2 regions of the Robertmurraya mesotrionivorans genome follow, and region 1 is predicted to be linked to the other one. Evidence: riboswitches for the same ligand, from Rfam matches in the RefSeq annotation. Region 1 holds a riboswitch; the other holds the start of a gene.
What was found. A riboswitch is a leader RNA that binds a small molecule or an ion and turns the genes downstream of it on or off. The one in region 1 is predicted to bind cyclic di-GMP.

Region 1 (5,425 bases):
AAACTCCTCTTGTTCCTTTGTTGTTTTAACCACATTTTGAAGGCCATAAGTAGTGGTCGATAACATGGCTGTTCCTACGATACTAACTAGGACAACAATAAAGAGGACAATCATTAACGCTGCCCCTGATTCATTTCCTTTTAATCTTTGAATCATGTTAATCCCCCTCATCGACCACTCAATACCTTACTCTTTTTTGCGCGTCATTAAAGACTTCTGTTGATACCTTATACTCGTGTTCATCTTTTTCTAATACCAGTGTCACTTTGTACCGTTTTTTCGTTCCACCTTCTACTAGCTGTTCAGTTACTGTATAGCTTTTTACGTTTTTAGATAATACTGTGCCCGATACTAACTTAATTTCACCATTAGAATAAACAATCTTACTACTAATCTCCTGTCCATCTCTAACAGTATTTGAGATGGTTTCCATAATGAAACGCGCCTCTCTCTGTAGTTCATTTTCCTTTGCTACTGCTCGTTCCATTTTTGTCCCATAGCTAAACAGTGAAAAGGCAAGTGCTGAGATACTTACCATAATTAAAATGACAATGAGTAATTCAATTAGTGTTACACCTTTTTCATTTCTCACTGCTTTTTCACCACCGTGACAAGTTCTATACTTGAAGAGTCATTTGATACTACTTTTGCCGTTATTTCAGTAAAATCAATCGCACTATACCTAACCGTTTTCTCTGTTAATGTAACTTTTGCATCATGGTTTGCAATGGTAGTGGAGACACATCCTTGATCGTCTTTGCAATAATATTGTGTAGGAGAAACTCCACTTTTGTACCCTTTTTCACGGATAGTCTCCATGATCTGTTGACCATAATAATTCAATTGCGTATCTTCACCTTGCTCTACCGTCCTAGTAAAGGAACCTGTCATAATTAGGAGCAAAGGCACAATTACCATTCCAGCAATAACGACAGAGATCAATAATTCAATTAAAGTTACTCCCTTTTCGTTGTTCATTTTTATCTGCCCCTTATAGGAGTAATGAGCTGTACCAAGTCCAAATTTCTTCCCCGTACAGATAAGCCACTAATGTTCCAATCATAATCGATGGCCCAAAGGCAATCGGTTCTTTTCTTTTAACTATTTTCAAAGAGATTAATAGTAGTCCCACAACTGCTCCTACAAACGAAGCTAAAACCAAGCTCATTACAGTAAGTGCTGGGCCAAGTACCATTCCAATGGCTGCATATAGCTTAATGTCACCGCCACCCATTCCGCCTTTGCTGACAACCGCCAATAATAACAGTAAACCAAAGCCTACAGCTCCACCGATTAAATAAGTTAGGAGTGGCTCCTCACCAATGAAGAATCTTGTAATTATTAACACCACTATACTAGGTAATGTAATTACGTCTAAAATTAACTTTTCGCGAATGTCGGTTAGTACAGACAGAATTAATAAAGTTGATAAAAGGATTGCAGGTATTAACTCTGGTGTAAGATTGATTTTCTTGTACACAAGGAAAAAAATAATGGCAGTCATACCTTCTCCTAATGGATATAGAGGAGATATTTTTTCTTTACAATAACGACAACGGCCCTTTAGGAGTAGGTAACTAAATAGAGGAAATAAGTCAAAGAAACCCAGCCTGTGGTTACAGTAGGTACAGTGGGATGGTGGGTAGGAGATAGATTCTCTTTTTAAGAGACGGATTGCTACTACGTTAAAGAAGCTACCGAACAGTAAGGATATAATTATTACTAGGACATCAACTATGAGCATCTTGTAATCTCCTTTTCTTTAATAACTGTTTGAGATAATAAAAAAAATAAAGCTGCCGCTATCTATGGAGACGCAGCAGCCATTTATAATATTTATTGAGTACAAGCGGCAGTTTTATCGCCTGAGGTCGTAGCAGTAATAACTACCTTTTTACTACCATTTAACTCAAAATTACCTGAACAATCTGTAAATGTTTTAATCGATGGCTTTGAATCTAAAAAAGGTCCCCCAATATTAGAATTGCCACTCTCAGCTAATAACAAAGTATCTAAACTAGCTGGAGGTCCATCATTAAGGGTTGTATATCTATTAACAGCATCTTGTAATATTGTTAGATTTTGTGCATTAGTACTCTTAGCCGCATCATCCTTATTACTCATCACCATCGGTATCGCCACAGCAGCAATAATCCCCAAAATAACAATTACAACTAACAGTTCAATTAGTGTTAGACCAGCTTGGTCTTTCATTTTCTTCTTTAATGATTTTAACATGAAGAAAGGTCCCCCTTAATAGTTTTTTAGTTTGTATATTTCAAAAGTCGTTCTCGGACTTTTAAAATCTGAAAATAAAAAAACCTATACAGCTCATTCGGTAAGAATGTAGTTGTATAGGTCGGTTGCACCAATCGCTCGATATGACTCAGGTGCCCATGTACAAGTCATATTTCGTCGCGCCCTATTTGTTAACGTAATGTGATAAACATTACTTATGTACTAGTTATTCTATATTAAAAAAAATGAAATTAAAAGAGGATTTTTGTAAATTTATAACTAGAAATATTATATTTAAAAATTGCTCCATCCATCATTAAACCTAGCCTTACAAGTGTTTCAAAAAACACTTTCTAAAAAATCAATTTCAAAATATAATATCGTAAACATTTAACATACATTAAACAAATTTAGTTCCATTTACCTACGAGAACGAAAAAGGCCATCTATAAAAGACCGCCCTTACTACTATTCCATATTCGAAATATTAACAATCTGAATCGCTTCTTCTCGGCTCGACACCTGGAGTTTGTTCAGGATATTGGTTACATAGTTAGATACGGTTTTGTTCGAGATGTTGAGGTGCTCGGCAATTTCTTTATTGGTTGCTCCATCGGCAATTAAATAGAGTACTTCACGCTCCCGACTGGTTAGTTCAGGAAAGAGCTGTTCACTCGCAGCCGGTCTTGTAGAGGAAAAATAGTGAACCATTTTAGCAGCAATCTCGGCACTAAAAATCGCTTCACCAGCTGCAATTGTTTTTATCGCTCGGATAATTTCTTCCTTCCCTGCATCCTTTAAAATATACCCTTTTGCCCCCATCCTCATCGCGGTAAAAACCGATTGATCATCCTTAAACATCGTAAAAATTAATATATTGGTCTCGGGATTGGATTGCTTAATTTTCTTTGTCGCCTCAATTCCGTTCATCCCTGGCATTCGAATATCCATTAAAATAACATCCGGATTCAGCTGCTTGGCTTGGTTGACTACATCCTCACCCGAGTTAGCCTCGCCAACAATTTCTATTTCAGGTACCGTTTTTAAGTACGTAGATACTCCGTACAGAAAGAACGGGTGATCATCTGCTAATAGCACTCGTATCGTTTTCATACCTTTCCCCCTCTTTCTCTTTTATGAGAGGGATCCAAGCTAAGATTCTTGTTCCACCCTCTATCATCCGTTCTATGGTTAGTTCTCCGCCTAGCTCTGCTGCCCGTTCTTTCATAGATGGAACACCAAGCCCCCCTATCGTTCTTGCTTCTTTCTTTTCAATAAACCCTATTCCATCATCACATATCTCTATAACCAACCGATCCTCCAACTCCATAAGTGATACACTCGCATGGTTTGCCTGTGCATGCCTTACCACATTCACGACCCCTTCGGAAATAATCCTGAAAACAGCCACTTCCACTGCGGGAGGAATACCCTCTAACTTTTCAGGAAGCTCATACGAGAAGGAAGGTGAAGCCTTATTTGTTTTTCCAATCGAGGATACCTCCTCAATCCGCTGTTTAACAGCAGCCACTAAACCTAGCTCGTCAATCGCTGCTGGCCTTAAGTCATAAACCAGTCTTCGAATATCATCTACTGTTCCAAGAATCATTCTTTGGTGTTCTGCTAATAATGTTTTCACGGTTTGTGGATCTTTTTCAACGAGATCCTCTGCAGCGGCTGCAGTATACGCCAGTGCAGCAAGTCTCGGAGCTAGGTCATCGTGTAAATTTCTTCGTAAAAAATGCCTTTCTTCCTCTCTAGCTAATACTAATCTCTCTCGTGATGTCTGCAGCACACGGTTCAGTGCTTTTACATCCTCTGTAGCTTTTAAATCTTGTAACAGTGGACCAAGCTGCTGAATCAACACTTCCCAAAGCTTTTCATCTGCTTTCGTAAACGCTTCTCCAGGGGACCTAGGAGCAACTAGTAAACACCCAATCATGACCCCACGATACATAATGGGTAATCGCCGAACCTCTGGTTGCCTCTCTCCGTATTGAGCAAGAATAATTTCCTCGTTGTTCTGGAGCAATTGAATCGAAGCATATGGCAGTCGCAAGATTTCCTTTAGCGTTTGTACGACTTGGTCTAACACTTGCTCTGGTGTTTGAAGCTCTTGAATTTTTTTCCCGAGCAAGGCAAGAACAAAGTATGGGTTACCCTGCTCCCCATACATTTTATAAATTAGCATTTGCTGAACCTTTTCTTTAATAGGAGAAAAGGTAACAGCCACGATACTTGTTGCAATAATCGAAATGGCAAAATTATGGTCATCGGTTTTAAACATATTACTCAAATACCAAACAACCGCTACATAAATCCCAATCACTACTAAAAGCATAATGGAATATACAAGAGTTCGGTTGAGCAAAGGGTCAATATCCCAAAGCTTTCTTCTTAAAAGGGCAAAGGTTATTGAAACTGGAATCAGAAGCATGAATAAATAGATAAAGCTATTAAAAAACATAAAGTAAAGGACACTGCCATTTTCAAAAATCGTGCGATCAAATAGTAATGGGATAAATACTAAACATAAAAAACCAAAGATAGCACCGGAAAAACCGAAAACAACCCACTTGGTTTGCTGCCTTTCTACCTGAGATGAAACCTTTCGATAACGGTGAATTTGAGCATACAAAAGGAAGCCTAATGTAACTAACAAGCGCAAATACATCACCCCTGGTGGCAGCTCTTCCATAAAGTTTAGCAACAATAATATCCCAATCGCTATGAGCACATAAGGACTCCACCTTGGAACAAAGCGCCCATTGGGGAAAAGCACAAAAAAGAGACACAAGGAGCCCCAGCCTACGAGACTCATCACATCATTGATAAGAAACAAAAAAGAGTCTTGCTCAGCTGTTACAAATACCAATGATGGAAAGGTAATTCCAAACGATACAAGTACAGTGGCCCCCAACACCCCCATCATTTCATGGCCCTTTTTCCAATAGATCATAAACGCAGCTACGAGAAATACAAAGATAAACACACAATCTAATACGGTATAAAAGAGAGCATAGATAGATTCATTGATTCCAAGCTTATGAAGCTCATCCACTCCAGGAGGGGGACTAGGAGACGCAAAGCATTCTTCCTTCACACAATCCTTTTCGAGACGATCGTAATAGGTGGGAATTTGAATCACAGCGAAACTAATATAACTTAAGCAAATAACGGCTACCAT
Region 2 (5,425 bases), on a different contig from region 1:
ACTGAAAAAATATATTAATGAAATCGACAAACGAGCTTTTATTAGCGTACATAATATGAGCGAAGTCGTCGGAAATGGATTTTAGAGTATTGTTTAGGTAAATAAATCCCATGTTACATTCCTGAAATATATGTAATAAAGGAAAAAGCAATCATTTGTTTCTTAAATAAACCTGGTAATTCCACCCATCATAAGGGCGGTTAAAGCCCGGTCTATCAATATATTGTGTCAACAAAAATTATTTGTCCAATAATTGGAACATGCACGGGTATATTACATCTGGTAACCTTCTTGTTATCGAAAGCAAGGAGGTATTTTTTATGAACATTCTAAAGAAACTACTTGTTCTCTCTACTCTATCGTTCACATTGGTTGGGTTCGAAACTACTTCGAGCGCAGCTGAACAAACTCTTTCAGTGAAAAGTGGAGAAACATCTTGGAAAGTAGTAAGTAAAACTGACAATTCTGCTCTTGAATTAATGAAAGAAAATCATGATAAATTTCCAACATTATATGAAAAGGAAATTGATGTTACAGATCAGGAAAAGGAATTGATGGCTCGACTTGTATCCGCGGAGGCAAAAGGTGAGCCGTACGAAGGGAAAGTGGCAGTTGCAGAGGTTATTATTAACCGTGTAGAGCATGAGGAATTCCCTGATACTGTCAAAGAAGTTGTATACGAGCAGGTATCTGGTACGTATGCATTTTCCCCTGTTCAAAATGGTGAGATTAACAAGCCGGCGGATGAGAAATCAATGGAAGCTGTAGAAGAAGCTTTGGTTGACAAGGAGAATGATACAGAGGCCATATATTTTTATAATCCGGAAATTGCAACGGATACATGGATTTTATCAAGACAAGTGACAGAAACGATTGGTAACCATCGATTTGCGATTTAGAAACCAGGGAATAAACTTCCCTGGTTTTTTACTGAACAAAATATTGCTTTAATGCTTGTTGCAATGTTCCTAATGTTTTTGTCTTCTTATAGAAGGCTGAAACATCTAAATGAATCATTTTTTTCACAACTTCGGCACGTAAACCGGTGATAATCGAGTGGCAACCCATCATGGAAGTGCCGTCGATAATTTTCATAAGATGGTCGATAACATCAGGTTCCATATCGCCAATTCCTGATAAATCAATGATTAACGTTTGCATGCGAAGTCTTCCAATCTCTGTTAGAACCTTTTCTTCTAGAATTGCAGTTCGGAAGGAGTCTACCGTCCCAATTAAAGGTAAAATACATACAGAAGAAGTGATTGGAATAATAGGTACTGATAGATTTTCAACTAGTTGTCTTTGTGCAACAATAAGAGAATCTTTGTATTTTGAATAACTGATAAAGAAAGTGTTCAGAAACTGGTCAACTCGATTATTGATTTGTAGCTCGAGCTGAAAGAAGTCATCTAACGCATATTTGTTGGAAAGAGTGTTAAACGATTGAATAAACTTCCAAAGTGTACGTCGTGTCGCTTGAACCCATTCAAGTTTGAAGGATAATTCAATTGAATGGGTAGCCCATACAATTCCCTCTTGCTTGGCAAAAGCTTTCAGTTCATCCTCATTGCCATCGATAATGTCGATAACTAGCTTTTGAGCATTCGAAACTAAGTTGATATTACCGATTCTTAGTATTTCATCAATCCGACCTTTTACATTTACAGCCTCTAGAAGAAGTGAGTTCTTAAATTTATCTTTATTTTCTTCAATAAAGTGTTTTAAGTCAAAAGAAGCTTGATATGTATATTCCATGAGATGTTCCCCCTTTTACAATTCCCCAAAAACTAATACCCATAAAATGTATTTGATAAACATGTTTTTAAGATAAAAATAATAATGAGATATTTAATAGGGAAAAAGAAGGATTTGGGATAGAAAACAGTGACTTTTATCATAGTTGTCGACTGATTTCGACAAATCTTCTATAATGGGTTTGCTAAAATAAAAAATATAATTGAAAAAGGCAAACTCATTGAAAGGTGGGGACGCAAAGCTACAGATCTAAGGTTCTAAAGGAACTATGATGGCTGAGTTGCCAAGGGAATAATCGGAAGACCTATATCCCTTTGGGTGTAGGTCTTTTCTGTATTTCAAAAAAAGTTTGGACCATACACCTTTCACATTACAAAAAGAAATAAATTTTTAAAATAAGGAGTGATGACATTGAAGGTTGGATTTATCGGCTTGGGCAGTATGGGGTTACCGATGGCAGAAAATCTTTTGAAAAATGGCTATGAATTAGTGGTATACAATCGGACGAAAAGCAAATGCCAAGAATTAGCCAAAAAAGGAGCCTTTATAGCAAATACTCCAGCTGAAGCAGCCGGTCATACGGACATCGTCTTTACCATACTTTCCGACGATACAGCTGTAGAGAATGTCGTGTTTGGAGATGAAGGAATACTTGCTGGGTTACTGCCAGGTGGCATTCATGTGTCTATCAGCACCATCAGCGTGCATTTGGCAAAGACACTAACGGCTGACCATGAAAATGCCCGTCAACATTTTGTTTCTTCCACCGTTTTAGGTCGCCCTGAGGCAGCTGCAGCCGCTGCTTTACGCTTTATTGTTGCAGGTCCAGAAGAGGCAAGAAAGAAAGTCATACCTATCCTGAAAATGTTAGGACAAGATGTTTTCACTGTTGGTGATCAAGGGTATTTATCGAATGTGGCTAAGCTGGGAAATAACTTCTTACTTGTATCCATGTTAGAATCCTTATCAGAAATATTCGTAATGGTGGAGAAGCACGGAGTTGAACCAAAGCAGTTTTTAGAAATTATTAATTCCCTGTTTGCATCTCCAGTTTATAATACTTATGGAAAAATGATTATAAATGAACAGTTTGATCCTGCTGGCTTTAAGCTGAAGCTAGGGTTAAAGGATGTGAATTTAATGATTGATGCAGCAAATGAGGTATCAACGGAGTTGCCAATTGCAACCCTCGCACAATCTCACTACAGTTATGCGATCGAAAAAGGCTGGGGAGACTTAGATTGGGCAGCCATCATGAAGGTACTAAAGGATATTAATTAGGTAGAGTCAGTCGGCTCTACTTTTTTAATTTTTTGGAGGTAAATTAGAGGTCAAAATTGAGTGGGTCAGGTGGTTTTTTTACAAAAAAGCTTGTCATAATTCAGTAATATGTTTGTAATACCACCCTAATCAAGAAAAAAACGAATAAAATATGCTGGAAATTTGACCCTTTTCAAAGCTTGTGAAACGTTGATACCATTACTGTTGGAAAAATTAACTAGTTGTAGGGAAAAATTGGTTCATGAAACGGTATGTTACATCTGGTAATCTACTAGTTGTTCGAGAAAACAGCAATTGGAGGTACAAGCTATGAAAATGCTAAAAAAATTACTAGTGATCTCAACTCTATCATTTACATTGGTTGGATTCGGAACAGCAGCAGATGCTGCTACTCAAACACATGTGGTACAAAAAGGAGACACGTTCTGGAATATTGGTTCTAAGTATGGTGTTTCTGTTCTAAAGTTAATGAAGCAGAATAACAAAACGACATCACTTTTATATCCAGGTGAAAAGCTAGTGATTCCGGCAACTACTTTGTCAACAGCTGATAAGGATCTATTAGCGAGACTCGTAAGTGCGGAAGCTAAAGGGGAATCTTATGCGGGGAAAGTAGCTGTTGCGACAGTTATTTTAAATCGTGTGAACCACCCAGATTTTCCTAACACAGTAAGTGAAGTTATTTATCAAATCGACCAAGGTTATTATGCGTTTACACCGGTTCAAAATGGAACCATTAACCAAGCGTCAGATGAAGAATCAAAGCGTGCAGTTGACGAGGCGTTAGCGTTCCAAGGACAGGGACAAGGTTCATTATATTTTTATAATCCACAAACAGCGGCAAGTAACTGGGTGTTCTCTCGTGAAACAACGATTACGATTGGAAACCATAGATTTGCAAAATAAAAAATGGCAAGAGGGGATTGTACCCTCTTGCATACATATAGTTACTACCCATAAATAGCCACTTGATCTCTACCGTTATTCTTTACATAATACAGCGAATGATCAGCATGCAAAATCATTTCATTCACATTCTTATACTCTTGAAAATCATTGCTACATAACCCGATACTAAGCGTTAAATATATGGAATGACCGTTTTCTAACATAAAAGGAACTATACGATGAAGCTCAATTAGTTCCTCGGCGATTTGTGAAGCGTTATGATGATCTAATTGGTTTAAAAAGACAATAAATTCCTCTCCGCCGTATCGACCGACGATCCCGTAGTTCTTACAAACTTTTTGAATTTGATTAGCAACAAATACAATGGCTTGATCTCCGATGGTATGACCATACGTATCATTAATATTTTTAAAGTGATCAATATCTATTAACATAAGTGATACAGGTTGATTGGAACCTTTGGCAAGAGACAGTGTTTCTTGAGATGATTCTAAATAATACTTACAATTTAGTAAGTTGGTTAAATGGTCATACATAGCTGATTGCTTAAAAGTTTGAACGTTTCTAGTTTCTTGTTCTTTTTCTAAAGTAATGCGTTTTATTTTATCAGCTAATCCTAGTGAAAGGACCATTACTTCTACTAAAACCCCTATTTTCGGTGCATACAACGTCACTGCATTTAAAGGTAAAAGCTGATAAGCAGCGCATATATTTAATAAAACACCCACGAGTAAAAGTGCCCATGCAGCAACGAAATATTTTGATTCTCTAGAAGTGAATCTCACCTTCAAAGCGATTGCCAAAATGAAAATGACAGCTATTGTCGTAATAATCGTACTAACCATCGTTGCCGTTCTAAAGTTAAGTACAAAAGGAAGTACGAGGGCTACGGCACAAAAAAAAATAAAAGTATTAACTACTACTTTGTATAATAATGGTGCGTTTGTTTTTAGCTGAAGAAAGTGCTTCGCAAACTGCAAAGAGAATAGCGATGTCCAAACGATAAAAAAGGAATTCGACCTTAACGTCCACCAAGGATAATCTTCCCAAAGCCATTGAAACGCAAATCCATCCCAGATAGACTGCATCAGGGTAAATCCAATAATGAATAAAATATAATACAAATAACTTTTTTCTCTTAAAGAGAGAAATAAAAAGCTATTGTAAAGAATCATGGCCAACATGATTCCGTAGAAAATACCATGAAGCGTTTGAATTTCATAATTTTTAGCAGAAAAAGCATTCGGATCCCAAATAGATACAGGAGCTTGAAAAAAGCTTTCTGATTGTATTTTAAGTAAATAGGTTGAAGACGGGGGATCTTTACTCTACGGAGCGTTTATTGATAACTCTTCTGCTTGAAATTATTCTTATAGATGAGGTGAATCAAATGGATTGTACAAAAGTAGGAAGGTTGCTTTTAACCCTTCGCACAGAAAAAGAAATGACTCAAAAAGAGGTTGCTGATGCCTTAAATATT

Region 2: another riboswitch for cyclic di-GMP. It lies ahead of ACRX5O_RS15140 (NAD(P)-dependent oxidoreductase); the one in region 1 lies ahead of ACRX5O_RS23345 (type II secretion system protein).

Annotation. Positions count from the first base shown of each region.
Region 1 is NZ_JBPCCH010000029.1:23,484-28,908, forward strand. Features, by position in the region: gene ACRX5O_RS23325 (hypothetical protein) at 1-156, opposite strand, end outside; gene ACRX5O_RS23330 (prepilin-type N-terminal cleavage/methylation domain-containing protein) at 179-592, opposite strand; gene ACRX5O_RS23335 (type IV pilus modification PilV family protein) at 589-978, opposite strand; gene ACRX5O_RS23340 (prepilin peptidase) at 992-1,744, opposite strand; gene ACRX5O_RS23345 (type II secretion system protein) at 1,837-2,238, opposite strand; cyclic di-GMP riboswitch class II at 2,349-2,432, opposite strand; gene ACRX5O_RS23350 (response regulator) at 2,707-3,351, opposite strand; gene ACRX5O_RS23355 (histidine kinase) at 3,320-5,425, opposite strand, start outside.
Region 2 is NZ_JBPCCH010000009.1:51,299-56,723, reverse strand. Features, by position in the region: gene ACRX5O_RS15155 (YitT family protein) at 1-85, shown strand, start outside; gene ACRX5O_RS15150 (cell wall hydrolase) at 321-899, shown strand; gene ACRX5O_RS15145 (STAS domain-containing protein) at 928-1,755, opposite strand; cyclic di-GMP riboswitch class I at 1,956-2,043, shown strand; gene ACRX5O_RS15140 (NAD(P)-dependent oxidoreductase) at 2,167-3,036, shown strand; gene ACRX5O_RS15135 (cell wall hydrolase) at 3,346-3,942, shown strand; gene ACRX5O_RS15130 (sensor domain-containing diguanylate cyclase) at 3,987-5,162, opposite strand; gene ACRX5O_RS15125 (helix-turn-helix domain-containing protein) at 5,336-5,425, shown strand, end outside.